3 regions of the Rhodococcus sp. IEGM 1354 genome follow, and region 2 is predicted to be linked to each of the others. Evidence: riboswitches for the same ligand, from Rfam matches in the RefSeq annotation. Region 2 holds a riboswitch; each other region holds the start of a gene.
What was found. Region 2 has a riboswitch for S-adenosylmethionine ahead of QM588_RS19265 (ABC transporter substrate-binding protein). Riboswitches for the same ligand answer to the same signal wherever they lie in the genome.
Positions count from the first base shown of each region.

Region 1 (2,318 bases), on a different contig from region 2:
AGGCGCATTCTGTTTCGGCGCGGTGCCGGCTGCGATACCGCCCGCAGTGACGATGGCCGTCACCTGCGCCTCACCGAAGACCAATTCGGCGCGCTCTTCCGGATCGTCGGCGTCGACGGGTACGTACGCAGCCCCGACGTCGAGGATCGACAGAATCGCGACATAGAGCGAGAAGGACCCCGACGGCATCCTGATGCCGACGCGGTCGCCGCGTCGGACACCGGCGTCGGCGAGCCACTGGGCCCCCTCGGCGATGTCGTCCAGCAGTTCGGCGTAGCTGACCGACACCGTCCCGTCGTCGATCGCGGGTGCATCCGGAAAACGATCGGCTGTCTCCTGCAGTACGTCGATCAGTGTGCGGGCCGGCGGGGCAAGGGGCGAGCGGAGAAACGCGGCCGGAGCAGGTGCGATATCCGTGCTCGAACCCGGCAGATCGTTCTCTTGGTGCACAGGCAACCGGGTGTCCTTCTCGTTCGTTGGCAGATGACTCATGTGGTGCTGAGGAAAAGCAGCGCCGTTGGTTATCTCACGTTCTGTTTGCCAGCAGGTGAACGAGCGCGCCTTCCCACCGCGGAGATCCTACTGCTGTCTCGGCGTGAGCCCCGGCTTGACAAAACCGTGGCGGGTTTGCCAGTGTCTTGACCACGGTCACGAGTACCAGCATCGAGCCCCGGCTTGCTGGTCGGCAACCCTCCTTCGCGGTGGGGTGCTCCGGGTGACGACCAGGCTGACGCCGGAGAACCGGCGCGGCAAGCGCGGACTCGTTCACGAATCACTTCCGTTGCGGGTCCCTCGAACGTGAGGGCTTGATCTGTCATGACGTCTGTACTTTCCCGTCCCTGTGCTCCTTTTGCCCCTGTTTCCGGCACGGAGTTGCAGGTTCCGCTGGTCCACGGTGGCACGTGCACCTACGCCAACTTCGACTACGCGGCCAGCGCGCCCGCGCTGTCGGCGGTGACGAATCGGATCGCGGAGTTGCTGCCGTTCTACTCGAGCGTGCACCGCGGTGCCGGCTACGCGTCTCGGGTGTGCACCGCGGCATACGAGAAGGCGCGCGAGACCGTCGCTGAGTTCGTTGGGGCACAACAGGATTCCGTGGTCGTGTTCACACGCAACACCACCGATTCGCTCAACCTGCTGGCCGCGTGCGTGCCGGGGGAGACCGTGGTGCTCGATATCGAGCACCACGCGAACCTGCTGCCGTGGCGCAATCGCCGAGTGGTGGTGGCAGCATCGACGCTGGCCGAGACGCTCGCCCGGCTCGACGCGGAGTTGGCTGCGAAACCTGCTGCGCTACTGGCCATCACGGGGGCATCGAACGTCACCGGCGAAGTGCTCCCTATCGGGCAACTGGCCGATCTCGCGCATCGGCACGGTGCTCGGATCGTCGTCGACGGCGCACAGCTCGTTCCGCACCGTCGAGTGGACATTGCCGCACTCGGTGTGGACTATCTGGCGTTCTCGGGACACAAGCTCTACGCCCCGTTCGGCGCGGGTGTGCTTGTGGGAAGCCGTGATTGGCTCGACGCCGGCGAACCCCACCTGGCCGGCGGTGGTGCCGTGCGCAGTGTGACGATCGAGCACACCGACTGGGCTCCCGCACCGCAGCGACACGAGGCAGGAACGCCCAATGTGCTCGGTGTCGTCGCGCTGGCGGCGGCGTGCGAGGCCATCGCATCGTTCGACGAGGACGCCGCGACCGCACACGAGCGGGAATTGTCCACCCGATTGCGAGACGGGTTGGCCGCACTGAAGGGTGTCGAACTGCTGCAGGTGTGGGCAGACGCGCCCGACGTCGTCGGCATCGTCACGTTCACCGTCGCCGGCTACGACCCCGGTGAAGTGGCGGCGTACCTGTCGGCCGAACACGGCATCGGAGTGCGCGACGGAAAGTTCTGCGCCCACCCCCTGCTGCGCCGACTCGGTCATGCCGACGGTGCCGTGCGGGCCAGTATCGGTCTCGGCAGTTCCTCGGCCGACGTGGACCGACTCGTCGGCGCGTTGGCGGCGTTCGTCGAGTCCGGTCCGAACTGGAATTACGCCGAAGAGGCCGGGTGGTGGAACCCCGTTCCGGACCCTCGGCCGTTCCCCGCCCTGGCCGACGGGGCCGCCGGGGTTGGATCCCCGTGCAGCCCCACAGACAGTTAGCATGGCGTCATGACCGTGAGTGTCGTCTTTCGTGGCAATCGCCACTGGTGCAACAGGTATGTCGATCTGTGCCGCACTGCGTCCGGGTCGTGTTCGAGTTCGGCTCCGCTCCGACCGCATGCGTATCCCGACCGACGAATCAGGACCACCACTCATGTCGCACAATCACA
Region 1 is NZ_JASHKT010000011.1:90,148-92,465, forward strand. It holds gene QM588_RS21345 (Pls/PosA family non-ribosomal peptide synthetase) at 1-492, opposite strand, end outside; SAM riboswitch class IV at 647-762, shown strand; gene QM588_RS21350 (aminotransferase class V-fold PLP-dependent enzyme) at 817-2,148, shown strand; gene QM588_RS21355 (hypothetical protein) at 2,303-2,318, shown strand, end outside.
Region 1: it holds a riboswitch for S-adenosylmethionine, as region 2 does, so the genes downstream of both, QM588_RS21350 (aminotransferase class V-fold PLP-dependent enzyme) here and QM588_RS19265 (ABC transporter substrate-binding protein) in region 2, are expected to answer to the same signal.

Region 2 (2,318 bases):
GGCTCCGCGCTTTCGTGCAGTTCGGCCAAGGACATGATCACCCGACTCCAGTTCGGCACCGCCGACCTGTGGCCAGAGGACGCGGCGCTTGCTGCCCGCTGGCGCTACATGGCCGATCTGGTCGACTCCGATCGCGGCATTCTCGCTGAGCTCCACGGTTCGGTAACGACTCCGGTGGCGGATGCTCTCGCTGCGGCTGCGGAACTGTGCAGACAATCGGCCGATGAGCCTGTGACCGCCGGAGACTGGGCGCTACTCGGACGAGCGCTGGCGTGGCTCGGCCCCGGCGGTTCCGATATCGATCGCGCGTTGCTTGCTGTGGGAGAAGAGTTGACACTGATCGGTCTCGACGGTGCGGAACAGGACTTCTCGGTCGCGACCTGGCTCTGCATGGACGTCCTCGTCCGATTCGCTCATGCCGGCGAAGCGATCGACTACTGGGTGCACCGCGTGAATGCGCCAGAGTTGAACAAGGTTGCCTCGCATGATGATTCGAGATCTTGCGCGAGTGGGAGCGCTGGACTGGCGCTGGCCGTCTGAACGGTAGGCATCGTTCCGACCGCGCTTCTCGCGTCTGTTGTCGGCGGGTTTTCCTACCCCGGTTGGCAACCGAGTCGACGCTCTCGTAGTATCGGGAACCGTAGGACCATCCAGAGCGACCGAGAGACCTGGCTCTATGACGTCGCAGCAACCCCCCGCTCGTCGGGTGAGGGTGCTACCGCCGGGACCGATGGAGGAATGCACGTGAACACCCGAGTTGCCTCAGGCTTCGTCAACGGTTGCCGCCGTCTCCATGTCGATCTGTGCCGCCTCAACGGTTCGACCTGTCGCAGCTGACCTTTCGCCGCAACTCGTACTTCACACCTCACCTCATCATCTGCGCGCACTCCTGCCTGGGCACACCCAGCTCGGACGCGGGACTGTGCGCGCGATCGACCAGATATCGGAGACACCTACGTGTCCACTCGTCCTGCATTCCTGGTGGCCGGCCTGATCGCCACTACGGCCACATTCCTCGCCGGGTGCGCCGGTGGTGCCGCCACCACGGCCGCCGATGCCGGTCCGGCTCAGCCGGGCGGGACTCTGCGTTACGGCTTGTCCGGGGCCCCGACCTGCTCGGATCCCGCCCAGTCCGGCACCAACCAGACCATCTACGTCACCCGTCAGGTCGTCGATTCACTCACCGATCAGAACCCCGAAACCGGTGAGATCGAACCGTGGCTGGCCGAGCGGTGGGAGGTCGGTCCCGACGCGAAATCCTTCACATTCACGCTGAAGGACGGCGTCACCTTCAGTGACGGCACGGTGCTCGACGCGGCGGCGGTGAAGGCGAATTTCGACGCGATCATCGGCCTCGGCGCAGCGAAGGCACCGTTGGCGGCGAGCTATCTGACCGGCTATCAGAGCGCGACGGTGGTCGACCCCTCGACGGTGCGCATCGACTTCGCAGCACCGAATGCGCAGTTCCTGCAGGCGAGTTCGACACCACAGCTCGGAATACAGGCACTCGCTACCTCGGGCCGATCGGCGGAATCGCGGTGCTTGGGAACCAACATCGGGTCCGGGCCCTTCACCTATGCCGACTACCAACAGGATCGGTCGGTCTCGTTGGCCAAGCGGACCGGATACAACTGGGGTTCAGCGGTATTCGGTCACACCGGCGAGGCCTATCTCGATCGCATCGATTTCACCATCGTGCCCGAGTCGGGCGTCCGCACGGGAAGCTTGTCCTCCGATCAACTGGACGCCGTCAGCGATGCGTTGCCGCAGGACGCTCCGCAGATCGAAGCGACCGGCGGCCGAATTCTGACCACCTCGAACCCGGGAGTCCCGTTCGGCATTCAGCCCAACGTCACGCGCGGTGCGTTGCAGGATCCCGTCGTGCGCGCCGCACTGGTGCCTGCCATCAACCGGCAGGAACTCGTCGACACCGTACTGGGACCCGATTTCGAGCCGGCCACCAGCGCGTTGGCCAGTGCGACACCGGGTTACACCGAACTCGCCGGAGTGACCTACGACCCGGACAATGCCAAGGCGTTGCTCGACGCGGCAGGGTGGGTTCCCGGATCGGACGGAATCCGTGAAAAGGACGGACAGAGGCTGAGTTTCGAGGTCATGTACTCCGCAGTGTTCGCTGGCAACCAGGCGATCCTGGAGTTGACGCAGCAGCAGCTACGTGCGGTGGGCGTCGACCTGCAGCTCGAGTTGGTCTCGACGTCCGAGGCGACAGCACGTCAAGGCACCAAGGACTACGACTCCACGTACTACAACAGCACCCGCGCCGACGGCGATATTCTGCGCACCACGTTCGCCGTCGA
Region 2 is NZ_JASHKT010000009.1:71,800-74,117, forward strand. It holds gene QM588_RS19260 (hypothetical protein) at 1-540, shown strand, start outside; SAM riboswitch class I at 644-737, shown strand; gene QM588_RS19265 (ABC transporter substrate-binding protein) at 982-2,318, shown strand, end outside.

Region 3 (2,318 bases), on a different contig from region 2:
TCGCGGCATCCACAGGACCAGCGCACTGACGGTGAGCAACCCGATCACGGCGACGAGCGCGAATGCGCTTCGCCACCCGAGGGCCTGGCCGATCCAGGTCGCCACCGGTACACCGACGACGTTCGCCACCGATAGACCCATCATCACCATCGCGACGGCCTTGGCTCGTTTGCCCGGCTCAGCGAGGTGCGCTGCCACTAGCGCCGCAACGCCGAAATACGCGCCGTGCGGCAGGCCGGCCACGAATCGGGAGGCCACCAACTCGTTGAAACTCGGTGCGAAGACCGTCCCGAGATTGCCGAGCGTGAACGCCACCATCAGCGCCAGCAACAACATGCGCCGAGGAACACGCGCCGCAAGAGCGGCGATGGTCGGCGCACCGACGACGACGCCGAGTGCGTAGGCGGAGATCATGTGACCGGCCGACGGCTCCGAGATGCCCATCGTCGTCGCGATGTCCGGGAGCAGGCCCATCGACGCGAATTCGGTGGTGCCGATACCGAAGCCGCCGATGGACAGAGCCAGCATGGCAAGCCTGCGGCGGGTCGAGTGTGGTCGATGGCCGACACTCAACCCACTCGACACCTTGCCGCGCACGGCGCTGACGTTTCTGGCGAGAGCGGAATCGGTGACAGTCACAGCAGAACAACCTTCGTAAGCAATCGGACTACAGAGCGGGGCCGGGGGCGCGATGACGACCTGGTGGATCGATTCAGCACAGCCCGACCGGACGGCACAACGTTCGTCGTCTCCATTGTCTTCCCCGAGGCGACTCGTTTTCGAGTCGTCGGGCGGTGATTGTCCTCACCAGAGCATCTGCTCGAGGGTCGCGAGCGCCCTCGTTCCCCCGAGACACCCGTACCCGCTAAGATTCCTGCCAGGTCATGAGTGCCAGCATCGAGCCCCGGCTTGCTGGCCGGCAACCCTCCAACCGCGGTGGGGTGCCCCGGGTGAACGACCAGGCCGATGCAACACATCCGTGTCGTATCGACAAGCGCGGGTCCGCTCCGAAGCGGACCCACTGATCTTCGGTCCCCACGGGCCGAGGCATGTCAGGAGGTTCTCATGTGTTGCTGTACCGATACGCCCCGTAACGCTCGAGTTCTCGAGCTTCATTCGACAGAAAACACGTCTGAGAAAACGGAGTATCACCAGCCATGACCGATTCGACCCCCGACGTCGTCGACGCCACCGGAGCACCCACCGAGGATCCGTTCACCGATCCCGCAGCCGACTGGAGCTTCGAGACCAAGCAGATCCATTCGGGTCAGACACCGGACGGCACCACCAGGGCTCGTGCGTTGCCCATCTACCAGACCACCTCGTACACGTTCGACAACACCGATCACGCGGCCGCATTGTTCGGTCTGGCCGAGCCCGGCAACATCTACACCCGGATCATCAACCCGACACAGGATGTCGTCGAGCAGCGCATCGCGGCCCTCGAAGGTGGCGTCGCGGCATTGCTGCTCGCGTCGGGCCAGGCCGCCGAGACGTTCGCGATTCTCAACCTCGCCGAGGCGGGCGACCACATCGTGTCGAGCCCGCGGCTCTACGGCGGCACCTACAACCTGTTCCATTACACGCTCCCCAAGCTGGGTATCACCGTCTCGTTCGTCGATGATCCGGACGATCTCGAGCAGTGGCGCGCGGCCATCACACCGTCGACCAAAGCGTTCTACGGTGAGACGATCTCCAATCCGAAGAACGACATTCTCGATATCCCCGGCATTTCGGCCGTTGCCCACGAGAACGGCATTCCGCTGATCGTCGACAACACCGTCGCGACGCCGTACCTGCTGCAGCCGCTGAAGCACGGTGCCGACATCGTGGTGCACTCGGCGACGAAGTACCTCGGCGGTCACGGCACGGCGATCGCAGGCGTCATCGTCGACGGCGGAACGTTCGACTGGACGCAGGGCCGTCACCCCAACTTCACCACCCCGGACCCGAGTTACCACGGTGTCGTCTTCGCCGATCTCGGCGCTCCGGCCTTCGCCTTGAAGGCACGGGTGCAGTTGTTGCGCGACATCGGGGCTGCGGTGTCACCCTTCAATGCGTTCCTCATCAGCCAAGGTCTCGAGACGTTGAGTCTTCGAATCGAGCGGCACGTGGCGAACGCGCAGAAGGTAGCCGAGTTCCTCGCCGGTCGCGACGACGTCGTCTCGATCAACTACGCCGGACTCGAATCCTCGCCCTGGTACGAGCGCGGGCAGCAGCTACTCCCGAAGGGGCAGGGCGCGATCATCGCCTTCGAACTGAAGGGAGGAGTGGACGCGGGCAAGAAGTTCGTCAACGCTCTCACTCTGCACAGTCAT
Region 3 is NZ_JASHKT010000007.1:74,563-76,880, forward strand. It holds gene QM588_RS16740 (MFS transporter) at 1-528, opposite strand, end outside; SAM riboswitch class IV at 881-1,003, shown strand; gene QM588_RS16745 (bifunctional o-acetylhomoserine/o-acetylserine sulfhydrylase) at 1,158-2,318, shown strand, end outside.
Region 3: it holds a riboswitch for S-adenosylmethionine, as region 2 does, so the genes downstream of both, QM588_RS16745 (bifunctional o-acetylhomoserine/o-acetylserine sulfhydrylase) here and QM588_RS19265 (ABC transporter substrate-binding protein) in region 2, are expected to answer to the same signal.